DNA from 2 places in the Peribacillus sp. NPDC096540 genome. Region 1 is predicted to be linked to the other one. Evidence: riboswitches for the same ligand, from Rfam matches in the RefSeq annotation. Region 1 holds a riboswitch; the other holds the start of a gene.

Region 1 (8,187 bases):
GGGTTCGGAATGTTTTAATTCCGGACCCCTTTTGAAATTCCCTTTGAATTTTGCTCAAGATTAAGAGATTGGAAGCATCGTCATCACCAAGTTTTAATACTCCTATTTTAAAACAAAAAAGACTGTAGGAAAAAGGAGTTCTATCTAAATGTTAAAACAAAGTTGATTGGAACGGAAGGTGCGAGACTCCTGCGGGAAAAGCGTGTCCAAGGGAGACCCCGCAGGCGCATTGGCGCCGAGGAGGCTCCCGGACCGCCCGCGGAAAGCGAGTGCCTGGAGTGGAAATCAACGGTCAAAATTTAAAAACCTAAAAAAAACTGTAGACAAACTCAATTATTATCGAGTTTGTCTACATGCAAAAGGCTGTCCTATTTATTAGGACAGCCTTTTGCATGTAACAAGGATAAAGGGAACTATAAAAATAATTATTCCGCTTGAATTTATTATTCAATAAATCTATAATAAAAAGTGAGTAAATACTTACTTATATATTTTGAACGATGAAAGGGGAATTTTTATGACAGCAAGAGTGGCAGTTATTACAGGTGGAGCAAGTGGAATTGGTCGTGCAACATGTTTAAAATTTGCAAAAAAAGGGGACAAAGTCGTTGTTGCGGATTTTAACGAAGCCATGGCAGAAGAAACCGTTGAACTGATTAAGGCAGATGGCGGAGAAGCTATTTTTGTTAAAACAGATGTTTCAAAGCAAGAAGATGTTGAAGCATTGGTTAATATCGCTGTAGAAGTTTATGGAAGAATTGATATCATGTTCAATAACGCTGGCATAGGTGGTGGTGGCATGATTCTAGAACAGAATATGGAAGGGTACTTTAAAACGATTGGAGTAAACCAACACGGTGTGGCTTTTGGCATCATGGCAGCCGGACGTAAAATGAAGGACCTAGGCAGTAAGGGAGTTATTATAAATACTGCTTCGGTGTTTGGCTATTTAGCTTCACATGGGACTTTCGCATACCAGGCTTCTAAAGGCGCTGTAAGAATGATGACACAAACAGCTGCTTTGGAATTAGGTGCTTATGGAATACGAGTAGTAGGTATCGCACCAGGCGGTGTGGATACTCCAATTATCCAAGGATATAAAGATATGGGAATCATCGATAAATTGAATGCAAGCCAAATGCGCGGCAAATTAATTAAGCCGGAAGCAATTGCGAATGCTGTTTATCTACTATCATTAGATGAAGCTGATGCGATTAATGGCAGTATTGTTATGGTTGATGATGGCTATGCATCTTTTAAATAATTTTGAAAAGGAAAACATCGTCCTAATCCGACGATGTTTTCTTTATATGCCTTTTATGACTAATGCAAGTATCATAGACCAAAGGTTATATTGACCGATTGGTATCATCAGGCTATTATGGAAAATAGATCGGACAAGCCGGTCTTATCTTTTTTAAAAGAAGGTTGATATTTTTGAAAAAAGGGCAGCAAACAAAAGAACGGATCATTAATGTAGCCCGGACTCTTTTTGCCAGTAAAGGTTTTGACATGACCAGAACGAATGAAATCGCTTCTGCCTGTAATGTTTCCGAAGCTACGATTTACAAATACTTTGACAGCAAAAAAGATTTGCTTTTGGCTACGATTACTCCAAGTGAAAAAGAATATGCGGAAGATGTGACTAACATCCTTTCTACGGATGAGCTTGTAGAGAATCACGTTATCACATTGATAGAAAGAATTCTTGAAAATAAAGAACAGTTTTCGATATTATTTCGAGAAACTCAATTCGATCAAGAAATTTCTAAACAATATGTTGAGCAAATCTTCAAGCCAAATGCTAAGCTTATTGAACTTCAGAAGAGAATTGATACTGGAGAGATTCACTATATTTCTGATATTATCTTATTTAATGTAGGAATTATTTCTTTTACATTAGCTTTATCGACCCATTATGAGATTCATCAACAGAAAACGGAACCGTATTTTACTGAGGAACGAATAAAGAGTATTGCTCAGCTTTTAGTATATGGGATTCATGGAAAAAGAAAAAATACATAATTAAACGGTCATGTTTAAGGCGTATGAGTCAACAAGCCGCAAATATGACCGTTGCTTTATCTAATATTAGTATTAGTTATTCAAGATTGTACCTCTAGACTTGACGATACATAGTGCAAACTAGTGTAATCCGAAGAATGGAACTATATCTGTTATTTTGGAGGTGCAAAAATTAAAAGGTCAAGGAAGAAACAGTTTGAAATTTAAGGAAAAATAGAGTGGGATAACTGATGAAAGTTTCTGAATAGGTTATTCGCATCAATCCCGAGTTAAACACTTGACTTTTATTTTTCTGAATATTACGATGATTATATGATACATGACTTACCTAGGCAGGGTTCTTATCCGATTTATTAGTGATTGAGTGATTTTTATTGAATCAGCAAGTCTTATCGCAGATAAGAAAATAATAGGAGGAAATTTATATGAGCGAAATCGTAATTTTATCAGGCAGTCCAGCGAATCCATCAAGGACTGACATCTCTCTAAAACATGTTCGATCACTAGTTGAACAAGAGGGGTTTACCACTGCTTATTACTCTATAACGGATTTTTCCGCAGATGATCTGTTCCAAGGCCGGTATAATAGTGAAGATATAATAAAGCTTTCAAAAAAAATTCAAGAAGCTAGAGGTATCATTATTGGTTCACCAGTATATAAGGCATCGTACACAGGCGTATTAAAAGCTTTGATTGATTTGCTACCTGAGGGTGCATTTAAAAATAAGCCTGTTCTGCCAATTATGATTGGTGGAAGTAACAGGCATTTATTGGCGATTGATTACGCACTTAAACCTTTAATTTCAATTTTAAAAGGTGAGCCGTTGCAGGGCTTATATTTTGTAGATAAGGAAATAGATAAGCAGAATCCAGAAAGCCCAATAAAAGATGGCGAATTAGTTGATCGTGTGCAAAGTCAGGTGCAAGAATTTGTAGAAGCAATTCAAATAAGGAATAATTAACTGCTGTTAATAGACTAAAAGCAAAGGCTTAAGATTTTGAACTGCTTTTATTTTCATGAGATTAAAGATTATGTATGTACAATCAAAAAACTATTTATCTCTAGGTATTAGCAATTAAACAACTTAAAAAGAGGTAATTAATGAAATAGACTCAATTTTTTGGAGAGCTTCTCTAAAAAATTGAGTCTATTATCATATATAAATTATACAATTTTCGTTCAAGGAAAAGTGGATATAATAATAACAGTTCACCCATTTTATTAATCCAAGTTATTTTATATGAAAACTCCATTGACAAGGAATAAATATATGATAATATTTAAAATAATAAAACTTATCCAGAGCGACGGAGGGAAATGGCCCTTTGAAGTCCAGCAACCTGCATGGTGAATGCAAGGTGCTACATCCAACAAAATGTTGATCATTTTGGAAGATAAGGTAAATAATATTACCTTAAAAATCTTTCCATTATGGAAAGGTTTTTATTTTCTGTAAAATTCGTTTGCAAACCTTAACATTGTAAGATGTTTTGGAATATATAAATTTAAGAAAATTCATATAATAAGCGGGCAGCTATACGATAGGCTAGTCTCGAATTTTCTTAAAGGAGGAACAGGCGTGGAAAAAGAGAATCAGCTGGAGGAAATATTTGAACGCCTTCAAGATATGCTTAAGTCGATGAAATATGGATCCATAACACTTATCGTCCAGGATGGTAAAATTATTCAAATGGAAAGAAATGAAAAGCTGAGAATTAAATAAGGTATCTGCTGACTAGAAAACTAGAGGTGGATTTAACTGATATAAAAGAGAGTATTAGTTAAATTCGTCTCTTTTTTATAGAATTTTTTACGCTTGAGAAAAAATCAGCGTGTATATTAATCGCAAGTTACTCTATTCTGTGAAACATTTAGCAAGTTTTTTAGAGGGGGCTTTAAGATTGACTGCATTAGTAAACTATGAAAATTTCGACACAGGGATTTTGCCTGCATTTCCTGAGGACAGTGAGACAAAAGGTGCTTTAGAGGTTCTTGAGTGGGCAAATTCCCAATATGGAAACAAACTCATTTATGCATGTAGTTTCGGCATTGAAGGAATAGTACTTACGGATCTATTGGCAAAGGTCAATCCTTCAGCCAAAATTGTTTTTCTGGATACAGATGTTCATTTTGAAGAGACTTACAAATTAATTGAACAAGTTAAAAAGCGCTATCCGCAGCTTGCAATTGAAATGAAAAAGCCGGCATTGACACTTGAGGAACAAGCATCTGAATATGGAGATGAGTTATGGCTCCGTGATTCAAATAAATGTTGCAGCATACGTAAGGTCGCGCCGCTTACTGAAGTACTTTCAACGGCAACTGCTTGGCTCTCGGGACTACGCAGGGAGCAATCTGAAACAAGAGCATTAACGGAATATATTAATCAAGATAATAAGTTTAAATCAATTAAAATATGCCCGCTTATTCATTGGACATGGAAAGACGTATGGCGCTATGCCCATAAAAATGGACTTCCATATAATGTTCTTCACGATAATGGATATCCTAGTATTGGCTGTAAAACATGTACGGCACCTGTTATCAATGCCGATGATTTACGCTCGGGACGTTGGCAGGGCGCGCAAAAAACAGAATGCGGATTACATTTATCTTAATAAATAGAAAATTCAGGGGGAATTAGCATGACAGTTAGCTTACCGCACGGAGGAACGTTGATTAATCGTTGGAAACCAGACTATGATATTACTAATATAAAAAACTCAATCGAAATTGATGAGATTGCTTTAAGTGACCTGGAATTAATAGGTACTGGGGCCTACAGTCCTATTAAAGGATTCTTTACAAAAGATGACTATCAAACAGTGGTTAGGGATATGAGGCTTAGCAGCGGGCAGGTCTGGAGCATCCCGATTACTTTGCCACTTACTGATGAAGTAGCAAATGCTCTTACTCTAGGGGAAGAAGTAAAGTTGAATCATAAAGGAGAAACATACGGAGTTCTCACTGTTTCTGATATCTTCAGACCTGATAAACAGTTAGAAGCCACATTAGTTTATCAAACGGATGATGAGAAACATCCTGGTGTGAAAAACTTGTATAACCGTGGTGAAGTATATGTCGGTGGGGAAATTAAATTAGTTAAACGAATCGAACGTCCGCAATTCCAAGATCATTATCTGGATCCTGTTGACACAAGAAAAACTTTTGCTGAAAAAGGCTGGAAAACTGTTGTTGGATTCCAAACAAGAAATCCTGTTCACCGTGCACATGAATACATTCAAAAGACAGCTTTAGAGATTGTAGACGGTTTATTTTTAAACCCGCTAGTTGGTGCCACTAAATCGGATGACATACCAGCTGATGTACGGATGGAGAGTTATAAAGTTCTATTAGAGAAATATTATCCTAAGGATCGTGTCTCCCTAGCAGTTTTCCCTGCTGCTATGCGTTATGCAGGTCCAAGAGAAGCCATTTTCCATGCTATGGTTCGTAAAAATTACGGATGCACCCACTTTATTGTTGGCCGTGACCATGCCGGTGTGGGCGATTATTACGGCACATATGATGCACAAAAAATCTTTGGTAATTTTAAACCTGACGAGTTAGGAATCACGCTATTATTCTTTGAACATAGCTTTTATTGTAAAACATGTGGAAATATGGCTTCTGCTAAAACATGTCCTCATGGTAAAGAAGATCATGTCATCTTATCCGGAACGAAGGTTAGGGAAATGCTACGTAATGGTGAAATTCCACCAGCTACCTTCAGTCGTAAGGAAGTCATCGAAGTGTTAATCGAAGGCCTGAAAAAGAACGAAGTATATAACTAAACTAGTTTAAAATAGATGTAAGCAGTAGAGGGGGATTATTATGAGTAATAGCACGAATGTAACTTGGCATGAAGCGTCATTAACTAAGGAACTCCGTCGTAAGCAAAACAGACATGAGAGTACAGTTCTATGGTTCACCGGACTCTCAGGGTCCGGAAAATCAACGATTGCAAATGCAGTCGCCAAAGAGTTGTATAACCGAAATATTCGAAGTTATGTCTTGGATGGAGATAATATTCGGCATGGCTTAAATAAAGATTTGGGTTTTTCTGAAGAGGATCGGACTGAGAATATTAGACGGATTGGCGAAGTTTCTAAGCTTTTTGTGGATAGCGGTCAGTTCGTATTAACGGCATTTATTTCCCCTTTTCGAGCAGACCGTCAAATTGTACGCGATTTGCTTGAAGAAGGCGAGTTTATTGAAGTCTACATAAAATGTCCGATTGAAGAATGCGAAGTGCGTGATCCAAAAGGTCTTTACGACAAGGCACGTAAGGGAATCATTAAAGACTTTACGGGAATTGACTCTCCATATGAAGAACCTGAACAGCCGGAAATCGTTTTAGAATCCAACCAATATAGCGTTGAAGAGTGCGTCGAACAAGTAATCAACTATTTGACAGCTAAGAGCAAGATTTAATCGAGGAGGATAAAGTAATGGTATATGAGAAGTTCTGGTCTGAAAATCCGGTAATTGCGAAAAACAAAACCGAAGTCTGGAAATTAGAAAAAGATGGCTTGAAGATCTTTGACGATATTCCTCATTATGCAGAAAATGGATTTGAATCCATCCCTAAAGAAAAGTGGGATATGTTCAAGTGGGCAGGTCTATACTTGCAACGTCCAAAAGAAGCAGGTTATTGGATGATGCGTGTCGTTATTCCTGGTGGTATCCTTACTTATGATCAACAAATCACACTTGCAAATATCGCGAAAGATTACGGTAGGGATGTTTATGACATTACAACCCGCCAAGCCATTCAGTTTCACTGGTTGACTATTGAACAAGTGCCTGATATTTTAAACCGTTTAGAACAGGTTGGGATGACTACTGCTGGTGCTTGTGGTGATATCACACGGAATATAATCGGAAATGCATTAGCTGGCATTGATCCTGATGAACTTTTTGATACACGTGACGTCCTTTATAATGTATTTGAGTATTTCCGGCTTAACGAAGATTTTTCGAACCTTCCAAGGAAATATAAAATGTCAGTCAGTGCTAATGTTCATAATGCTTCCAATGCCGAAATCAACTGCGTTTCATTTAATCCTGCTACGAAGGTTATTGATGGAAAGACAGAAGTTGGTTTTCACGTTAAAGTAGGGGGGGGATTATCCTCCGTTCCAATGCTAGCAGAAGAACTTGATTTATTCATTTTACCGGAGAAAACAGTTGAAGTGGCAGCAGCCATTACTACGATTTTCCGTGACTTCGGTTATCGTGAAAAGCGTCATCGCTCTCGTTTGAAATTCCTTGTCGCTGATTGGGGTCCAGAACAATTTAAGGGAAAATTGCTTGAATACACTGGTCCACTTCCAGAAAAGGGAGAAAGTGCATTAAAGGAATGGAATGCTGGCTATTTCTATGGGATCCATAAACAAAAACAAGAAGGACTTAATTATGTTGGAGTCAATATTCCAGTTGGACGTTTAACACCAGACGAAGTTATTGAGTTTGCTGAACTTTCTAAAAAATACGGAAACGGGGAAATCCGCAACTGTAATTCGCAAAACCTAATTATTCCTAATGTTCCGGATGCAAAGCTTGAAGAATTAAAGCAAGAATCAATCTTCGAAAGATTTCCATATCAACCAAAAAAATTCATTGGTTATTCCGTTTCTTGTACAGGCATCGAGTATTGCAACCTGGCACTTGTTGAAACAAAAAACCGGATGAAAAATATTGCAGAAACACTGGACAAAGAAATTGATTTAGATGTACCGGTAAGAATGCATATGGTAGGTTGCCCTAATAACTGTGGTCAACGAGCTATTGCTGAAATCGGGTTGCAAGGTATCAAAATGAAAAACCAAGACAAAAAAATGGTCGAGGCTTTTGAAATATACGTAGGCGGAACACTAAATGCAGGTGGAAAGTTCAATGAAAAATTAAAGGGGAAAGTGGAAGCTGAACAGCTTTATGACGTATTAAAAGAGCTTATCCTATTTTTCAAAGAAACAAAGCTTTTGTCTGAAACTTTCTTGGATTTTGTAGAGCGAGTAGGAAAAGCAGAATTACAAAGTAAACTTGATAATATTTTAGCAAAGGTTGCCGTTTAAATAGAGGAAGGTAAGTAGAATATGAATCTATACCGTTTTGAAGTCACTATTAAAGAAGAACTAATTCATGTCATCATCGCCGCA
Region 2 (8,187 bases), on a different contig from region 1:
TGTTATATTTATCCCGCAGTATGTACATTTCAAACGACATACCCTAATATTTTTAAACGATTTTCAACAAAACTCAAAGCGTATTGGAATACGTCATCCTGCTCTGGTTCGTTGAAGATTTCGTGATAAAGTTTTGGCCATTCTTTGTATTGTTTTTCACTAGCCAAGTTATAATTAAACCACTCACGAACCGCCTTTTTATTCACGATTCGGTCATCACCGCCCTGCATCAACAAAAGAGGCACATCCTGAAATTCAGGAATCTCTTCAAAAGCATCCTTCATAGCCTGTGCAAGCTCACGATACCAGCGAATCGAAACTTTTGTAATGTATAATGTATCATTTTTATCTGATTCACGGACTTCAGAACTTCTCGTAGCCATTTCAGGTGTTAAACCGGAATCGACTCTGAACTTAGGCATCACGAGGTTCAAACCATGTGAAATAGCTGTTAAGAACTTTCTAGGCTTCGTCACGAGGCCCAGACATGGTGAAGATAAAATCACCCCGGCAATGTCCAACTCTTCTTCCTGAAGCAAGCGTATCGAAATTAAACCACCCATGCTGTGTCCAAGCAAAAAGACTGGCAGCGAATATTCATAGGCATCTTCTATCCAGCTTTTTACTTCGTCTAAATATTCGTCAAAGGAATCGATATGTCCCCGGTAGGCACGAGTTGTCATCCCTTGCCCAGGAAGGTCGCCCATGACAACATGATATCCGGCTGAAAGCCACATTTGCGTTACCCACTTATATCGGCCGTGATGTTCCATTGCCCCATGAATGATGACAATGACGCCTTTTGCGTCTCCTTCTGTCTCCCATTTCCACATTCGAAATCCCCCTTTCACTTTTCTCTTGTTGTATACGATCAATGATAGCTGAAAAATAATATATATAAATTATAACCATATTCATGATTTTCGACAAAAAGGAACTCTAACAAATTCTACATTTTTATTATAAATAGCAAAGTCTATTTACATACGGTATATTAAAATAATACATAAAAACATCTACTTCGGAAAGGAAATGATTAAAAATGATTATTTATCCATTTAAAGGGAAAGAACCTGAAATCTCTGAAAGCGCTTATATTGCTGAAAATGCTGTCGTGACAGGTGATGTAAAAATCGGCGACGAAACGTCAATCTGGTTTAATACCGTTATACGTGGCGACGTAGCCCCTACTATAATCGGTAATAAAGTAAGTGTACAAGATAACAGCGTCCTCCACCAAAGTCCGAATAATCCATTAATTATTGAGGACGAAGTAACCATCGGCCATCAGGTTATTTTACATAGCTGCAAAGTTCGTAAAGGAGCTCTTATTGGCATGGGGTCGATTGTGCTTGATGCAGCAGAAATCGGGGAAGGAGCTTTCATCGGTGCAGGAAGTCTTGTTCCCCAAGGCAAAGTTATACCACCAAACACATTGGCATTCGGCCGTCCAGCTAAGGTGGTACGAGAAATTAACGATGAAGATCGTAAGGATATGGAGCGTATCGTCGGAGAATATGCTGAAAAAGGACAATACTATAAAAATGCAGAACGCATTAAATAATTCATGAAAATTCACGAGTAAACTTGCATTATTCACGAGTAAAAAAATAAATGACTGGATTAAATAGGATTTCTTGAATTATTCCCTCAGTCGACAAATTAATCCATTTCACAATTGAAAAAGGTGCCTCGCTAGTTGCGAAGCACCTTTTCTTTTATTTGATTATGCTTTTGCTTTTAAAATCTCAGCTTTATCTGTGCGTTCCCAAGGAAGATCAACGTCTGTACGGCCAAAGTGTCCGTAAGCAGCTGTTTGTTTGTAGATTGGGCGACGAAGATCAAGCATTTTGATGATACCAGCTGGACGCAGGTCGAAGTTAGCGCGTACTAGATCAACTAGTACTTCTTCGCTTACTGTACCAGTTCCGAATGTATCGATCGAGATTGATACAGGCTCTGCCACACCAATTGCGTATGCCAATTGTACTTCCGCTTTGTCAGCAAGGCCAGCAGCTACGATGTTTTTCGCAACGTAACGAGCAGCGTATGCCGCAGAACGGTCAACTTTTGTAGCATCTTTACCGGAGAATGCACCGCCGCCGTGACGAGCGTATCCGCCGTACGTATCAACGATGATTTTACGTCCAGTAAGACCAGCATCCCCTTGTGGTCCGCCAATTACAAAACGGCCAGTTGGGTTAATGAAGTACTTAGTCCCAGCATCGATTAATTCAGCTGGTACAACTGCTTTAATCACATGTTCTTTTAAGTCAGCTTGAATTTGCTCAAGCGTTACTTCTGAATCATGTTGTGTTGAAATTACAATTGTGTCGACTCTTACAGGTTGATTATTTTCATCATATTCCACTGTTACCTGTGTTTTACCATCAGGACGTAAGTAAGCAAGCGTTTCATCTTTACGAACTTGAGACAAGCGGAATGAAAGTTTGTGAGCTAATGAAATCGGAAGTGGCATAAGCTCTTCTGTTTCATTGCAAGCAAAACCGAACATAAGCCCTTGGTCCCCTGCACCGATCGCATCGATTTCTTCATCTGACATAGTTCCTTCACGAGCTTCCAACGCTTTGTCTACGCCAGCTGCGATATCGGCAGATTGCTCATCAATAGAACTCAATACGGCACAAGTTTCAGCATCGAAACCGTATTTCGCACGTGTGTAACCAATTCCTGCAATCGTATCCCGAACGATACGTGGAATATCCACATAAGCAGATGTTGTAATTTCACCTGCAACAAGTACAAGACCTGTTGTTACACTTGTTTCACACGCAACACGTGCATTTGCATCCTTAGCAAGGATAGCATCTAAAATGGAATCTGAAATCTGATCACAAATCTTGTCCGGATGGCCCTCTGTAACAGATTCAGAAGTAAATAGACGTTTCTTTGACATCATATTTCCTCCTTGGAAGTTAGTATGTTGTAGGCAAAAGCCTGATTTTTTACGGAACTCGTTTTCCCTTATTAGTTTCAACTATAGACACAGAATTACTAAAAAACACAAAAACCTTCCCTGGCAAATGAGGAAAGGTTTAAAATTCTGTCATCTATCCTTTCACTCTTATCGTTCAAGGGTTTTTTACCTTGCTCAGGTTAGCACCATCACCACTATTCCTTGAAGAACTATCGCTTTATTTTCGGCGATTGATCTTGGAGTCAAGTTCAATATGGCAGGTTGCTGGGTTTCAAAGGGCCTGTCCCTCCACCAACTCGGGATAAGAGAATCCGTACAATTTAAGATATTATCGTATATGGTCGGAATCTGTCAATGCTTTTCTAAAAAGAACAATTCCCCCCATCGTAGCTTTCGAAAAAAAAAATGTGCTGATGCTCCGTCATTATTGGATTTTCGAAGTAGAAAGCAAAACGAAACTGTAGATAATTTCCAAAGATAAAAGAAAATTAAAAAAGCAAACTTCGAAGCGTAAAAAACTTTTTATGACTTTGCCTTTCGAGGTAATAGCATGTTATTCTTTTCTTTGTTACTTCCTATTAAATAAAACAATCCTTTTTTATATTTCTGAAGCGAGACCCATCCTTTTTTTACATAACCTTTAATCCAGCTACCAATCTTGATTATGGGTTTTCTTTCTAGTTAAGATTCCTCCATTCAAGTATATGCAAGAATCCGAACTCGGTTCTTAACGCATTTATAAAAATGATTAAGGAAACCATATAAAAATTATCACAAAAAAAAATAAATAGTATAGACTATTTAAGTGAATGTGTTATACTAATTGTAATATAAAACTTAAAACAAAGGAAGGTACCTCATATATGAATTCTGTAGACGTTTCTAATGAGTTACACCAATTATTGGCAGGAAATAATGTGCAAACTCAACTTTCAGTTCCCCAATTAGTTGAAAAAGTATTAAGCAGAAACGAAGGCGTTTTGACATCAACTGGCGCAGTAAAAGCTGAAACTGGCAAATATACTGGCCGTTCACCTAAAGATAAATATATCGTAGACGAAGCATCTGTTAAAGACAAAGTAGATTGGGGTTCAGTAAACCAACCAATCTCTGAAGATGTATTCAATAAACTATATAATAAGGTAGTTGACTACCTAAAAGCAAAAGAAGAGATCTTTGTTTTCAAAGGTTTCGCTGGTGCAGACGAAACATCACGTCTTCCCATCCGAGTGGTAAATGAATATGCTTGGCATAATCTTTTCGCTCATACTTTGTTCATCCGTCCAAATGAAGAAGAACTAAGAGGTCATGAAGCAGAATTCACGATTCTCTCAGCACCTAATTTCAAAGCAGATCCAGAAGTCGACGGAACTAAATCCGAAACATTCATCATCGTGTCATTTGAACGCCGTACTATCTTAATCGGTGGAACGGAATATGCAGGTGAAATGAAAAAATCGATCTTCTCAATCATGAACTATCTACTTCCAGAGGCTGGAATCCTTCCAATGCATTGCTCTGCTAACGTAGGACGTGAAGGAGATGTCGCTTTATTCTTCGGACTGTCTGGTACTGGTAAAACAACTTTATCTGCAGACACTAATCGCAAACTGATTGGTGATGACGAGCACGGCTGGTCTTCTAACGGTGTATTCAACATCGAAGGCGGCTGCTATGCAAAAACAATTAACCTTTCACGCGAAAAAGAACCGCAAATTTTCGATGCCATCCGTTTCGGTGCCGTATTGGAAAACGTAGTTGTTGATCCAGAAACACGTGAAGCGAACTACGATGATAGTTCATTAACAGAAAACACTCGTGCTGCATACCAAATGCAAGCGATTGATAACATCGTGAACCCAAGTATCGCAGGACACCCAAATACAATCATTTTCTTAACAGCTGATGCTTCAGGCGTACTGCCTCCAATCAGCAAACTTTCTAAAGAACAAGCAATGTTCCATTTCCTAAGCGGGTACACAAGTAAATTGGCAGGCACTGAAAGAGGAGTAACTTCACCAGAAGCTACATTCTCAACTTGCTTCGGTTCACCATTCTTACCTCTTCCTGCTACACGCTATGCTGAAATGCTTGGAGATAAAATTGACGAACACAGCGCAAAAGTATACCTTGTCAACACTGGATGGACTGGCGGTGCATACGGAACTGGTAGCCGTATGAAACTTGCTTACACTCGTGCAATGGTACAAGCAGCACTTGAAGGCGAATTAGCAAACATCGAGACAGTCAAAGACGATATCTTCGGTTTGGATATTCCACTTCATGTTCCTGGTGTTCCTGACGAAGTGCTTCAACCAATCAAGACTTGGGCAGATCCTGCTGCATATAAACAAACAGCAACAGCCCTTGCTGCTCAATTCCGTGCAAACTTTAAAAAATTCGGAAGCGTTCCAAGTGAAATTGAAGAACTTGGCGGACCGACTGCTTAATTTTAATAAACAAAAACAAAAGGGGTTCGGAATTAAAACATTCCGAACCCCTTTTGATATTGTCATTGAATGAATGTCAGTTTAACTAAAATAACTGGATCAATACTTGGGCGACCGACCTCTGAATACATATCTTTCACCAAGTCATAAATGAAAGGGAAATCAATGGTGGCTTCAATTTTACGAGCCAAATGGTTCGATGGCACCAGTTGATCTAAAGTAATCATTTCAAGTTGATCTCGCTGAATAGAATCATGTTTCGAAAGCATCCTTATCACCTCAAGTTTTAATACTTCTATTTTTTAAAAACAAAAAAGACTGTAGGCAAAAGCTTATATCTAATTGTTAAAACAAAGTGGATTGGAACGGAAGGTGTGAGACTCCTGCGGGAAAAGCGCGTCCAAGGGAGACCCCGCAGGCGCAAAGGCGCCGAGGAGGCTCCCGGGCCGCCCGCGGAAAGCGAGTGCCTGAAGTGGAAAGTAACGTTCAAATTTTACAACCCATCAAAAAAACTGTAGACAATCTCCATTACTATCGAGTTTAGCAAAACTTGCTTGGTCCTTTCTTTATAAACTGATTAATCTAAGCGAAAAATCAATCATCACGTTCTAACTCCTGTAAAATCCACAATAACCTGAAGCGCCAGGATCTGCTCTTCACATGTCCCCATAGGAAGTCATATTTACAGAACATATTAATTATCCAATCTATACTATGAATTTTGAATTAAAAATAGCCAAGAGGCTGTCCCCTATGTTCCAGCTGGTGGTATAATTCATTGGTTTTCTCAAAAGCCCTGAGAAAGGTCTCCTGTACCAAATCCTCTACATCCAGTTGGCCAATATAATACACAAGAAAGTTCGTCATACTTTTTTCATACGTATGAAATTCACTCCTCTTGATCGCCCATAAGAGACAGCCTCCTCCTTATTAAATAGACTGAGCTGCAAATATAAAATTACAAGTTCATCAAATGATTTAACATGTTGCACAACTATAAAGGGTGCTGACTGAGTCAACACCCTTTATATCCCTATCATATCCGGCCTTGCAGAATCAATTGTTTATTAGATAATCATTTTGTTCCTTACTTCTTTCAAATGTTCTGTTTTATATTCGAATACATTGCCTAAGTTGGCAATTTGGATGTTATGTTTATTGGCATCAATGCAATTCCGAGTATCCAAAATCATTTTATGAGCCATCTTATTCGATAGTTTGTCATAATCCATTTCTCTAAATTCATTATGATCGGTTAAGACAAGAATCAGGTCGGCATCTTTTACAGCGTCTTCGACAGAAACGACTGGCATTTTCCCAGATTGGACATGTGGGTCATGCAAGGATACTTCCATCTGATCCATGCTCATTAGGATATTTACAACATCAATGGCCGGGCTTTCACGGATATCATCTACATTTCCTTTGTAGGCAAGTCCAAAAACCGCTACCTTTGGTTTACGGATACCCTCAAGTAACATCCTGACACAATTGACGATATAATACGGCATCGAAACGTTCGTGTCGCGGGCTAATTTGATGATTCTAGCTGTCTCAGGAGCTTTAGCGACAATGAAATAAGGATCGACCGCGAGACAATGTCCACCTACCCCTGGTCCTGGTTGATGAATATTTACACGTGGATGCTTATTTGCCATTGATATGACATCCAATACATTGATATCCAATTCGAAGCAAACTTTAGCCAACTCATTCGCAAGAGCAATATTCACATCACGGAAGGTATTTTCCATCAATTTGGACATTTCAGCCGTTTTCGCATCCGTACGAATGATTTCCCCTTTAACAAAAGTTTCATAGACAAGGCCTCCTCTGTAGGAGCAGGCTTCTGTGATGCCGCCGACAATTCGGTTATTATGCACCAATTCTTCTAGAATTCTTCCTGGTAAGACACGTTCGGGACAATGTACAAGAAAGATGTCTTTCCCGATCGTTAGCCCTGACTTCTCAATCAATGGCTTGATATGATCATCCATGCTCCTTGGTGCAATCGTCGATTCGATAATGATGACATTTCCCTTCTGAACAAAAGGAAGAACACTTGAAGTTGCCTGCATAACATAGGTAAGATCACACGATTGGTGTAGATCTTCATTGTTTGGAGTTGGGACCGCAATGATGAAAACATCCGCAGACTCCGGATTCAAGGTAGCACGAAATCTTTTGGCATCTAGCACTTCATTTAACACTTCTTCTAGTCCAGGTTCTTCAATATGGAGCTTTCCATTATTCAATTTATTAATAACATCAGGATGGATATCCACGCCAACAACATCTACACCGTGTTTTGCGAACATTAAAGATGTTGGAAGTCCTATATAACCTAGTCCCATTGTACATAATTTCATAATAACCACTCCTCATCATATTTTCTTCTAGTATTCTAGTTTGGTTAAGCTGATTGATAGATTTGGATGAAGATTTCTTTCTCTTGTTTCCAATTGTATTTTAGGCGGGCTTTAAGACAATTGCTGCTCATTTCAGCTCTTTTTTCTGGATGCTTTAATAAATAATTGACTCCGTCCGCAATAGAACGTGGGTCATGGGAGTCGACACACAAACCAATTTTCTCAGTCTCGACTACCTTTTGAATTTCTGGAAAGCTGCAGGCGATGACAGGTACTCCGCTCATCATATATTCAAACAACTTATTGGAAGAAGCAGAATAATGATTAAAGCAGACATTATTCAATACCTGAAAACCTAAATATGCGTTTTTCGTATAATGAAGCAAATCGTCAACCGGAACCTTCGGGATAAATTTCACCCGATGTTCGA

What was found. Region 1 has a riboswitch for S-adenosylmethionine ahead of ACQKMR_RS10810 (YezD family protein). Riboswitches for the same ligand answer to the same signal wherever they lie in the genome.
Region 2: it holds a riboswitch for S-adenosylmethionine, as region 1 does, so the genes downstream of both, metK (methionine adenosyltransferase) here and ACQKMR_RS10810 (YezD family protein) in region 1, are expected to answer to the same signal.

Annotation. Positions count from the first base shown of each region.
Region 1 is NZ_JBNNTG010000009.1:107,054-115,240, reverse strand. Features, by position in the region: gene ACQKMR_RS10825 (SDR family NAD(P)-dependent oxidoreductase) at 518-1,264, shown strand; gene ACQKMR_RS10820 (TetR/AcrR family transcriptional regulator) at 1,438-2,025, shown strand; gene ssuE (NADPH-dependent FMN reductase) at 2,451-2,987, shown strand; SAM riboswitch class I at 3,319-3,427, shown strand; gene ACQKMR_RS10810 (YezD family protein) at 3,606-3,749, shown strand; gene ACQKMR_RS10805 (phosphoadenylyl-sulfate reductase) at 3,967-4,644, shown strand; gene sat (sulfate adenylyltransferase) at 4,672-5,820, shown strand; gene cysC (adenylyl-sulfate kinase) at 5,861-6,460, shown strand; gene ACQKMR_RS10790 (nitrite/sulfite reductase) at 6,478-8,103, shown strand; gene ACQKMR_RS10785 (DUF3906 family protein) at 8,125-8,187, shown strand, end outside.
Region 2 is NZ_JBNNTG010000012.1:35,771-43,957, reverse strand. Features, by position in the region: gene ACQKMR_RS12660 (lysophospholipase) at 30-833, opposite strand; gene ACQKMR_RS12655 (gamma carbonic anhydrase family protein) at 1,046-1,564, shown strand; gene metK (methionine adenosyltransferase) at 1,727-2,920, opposite strand; SAM riboswitch class I at 3,083-3,246, opposite strand; gene pckA (phosphoenolpyruvate carboxykinase (ATP)) at 3,802-5,388, shown strand; partial or broken gene ACQKMR_RS12640 (IS5/IS1182 family transposase) at 5,454-5,657, opposite strand; gene ACQKMR_RS12635 (nucleotide sugar dehydrogenase) at 6,456-7,757, opposite strand; gene ACQKMR_RS12630 (glycosyltransferase) at 7,802-8,187, opposite strand, start outside.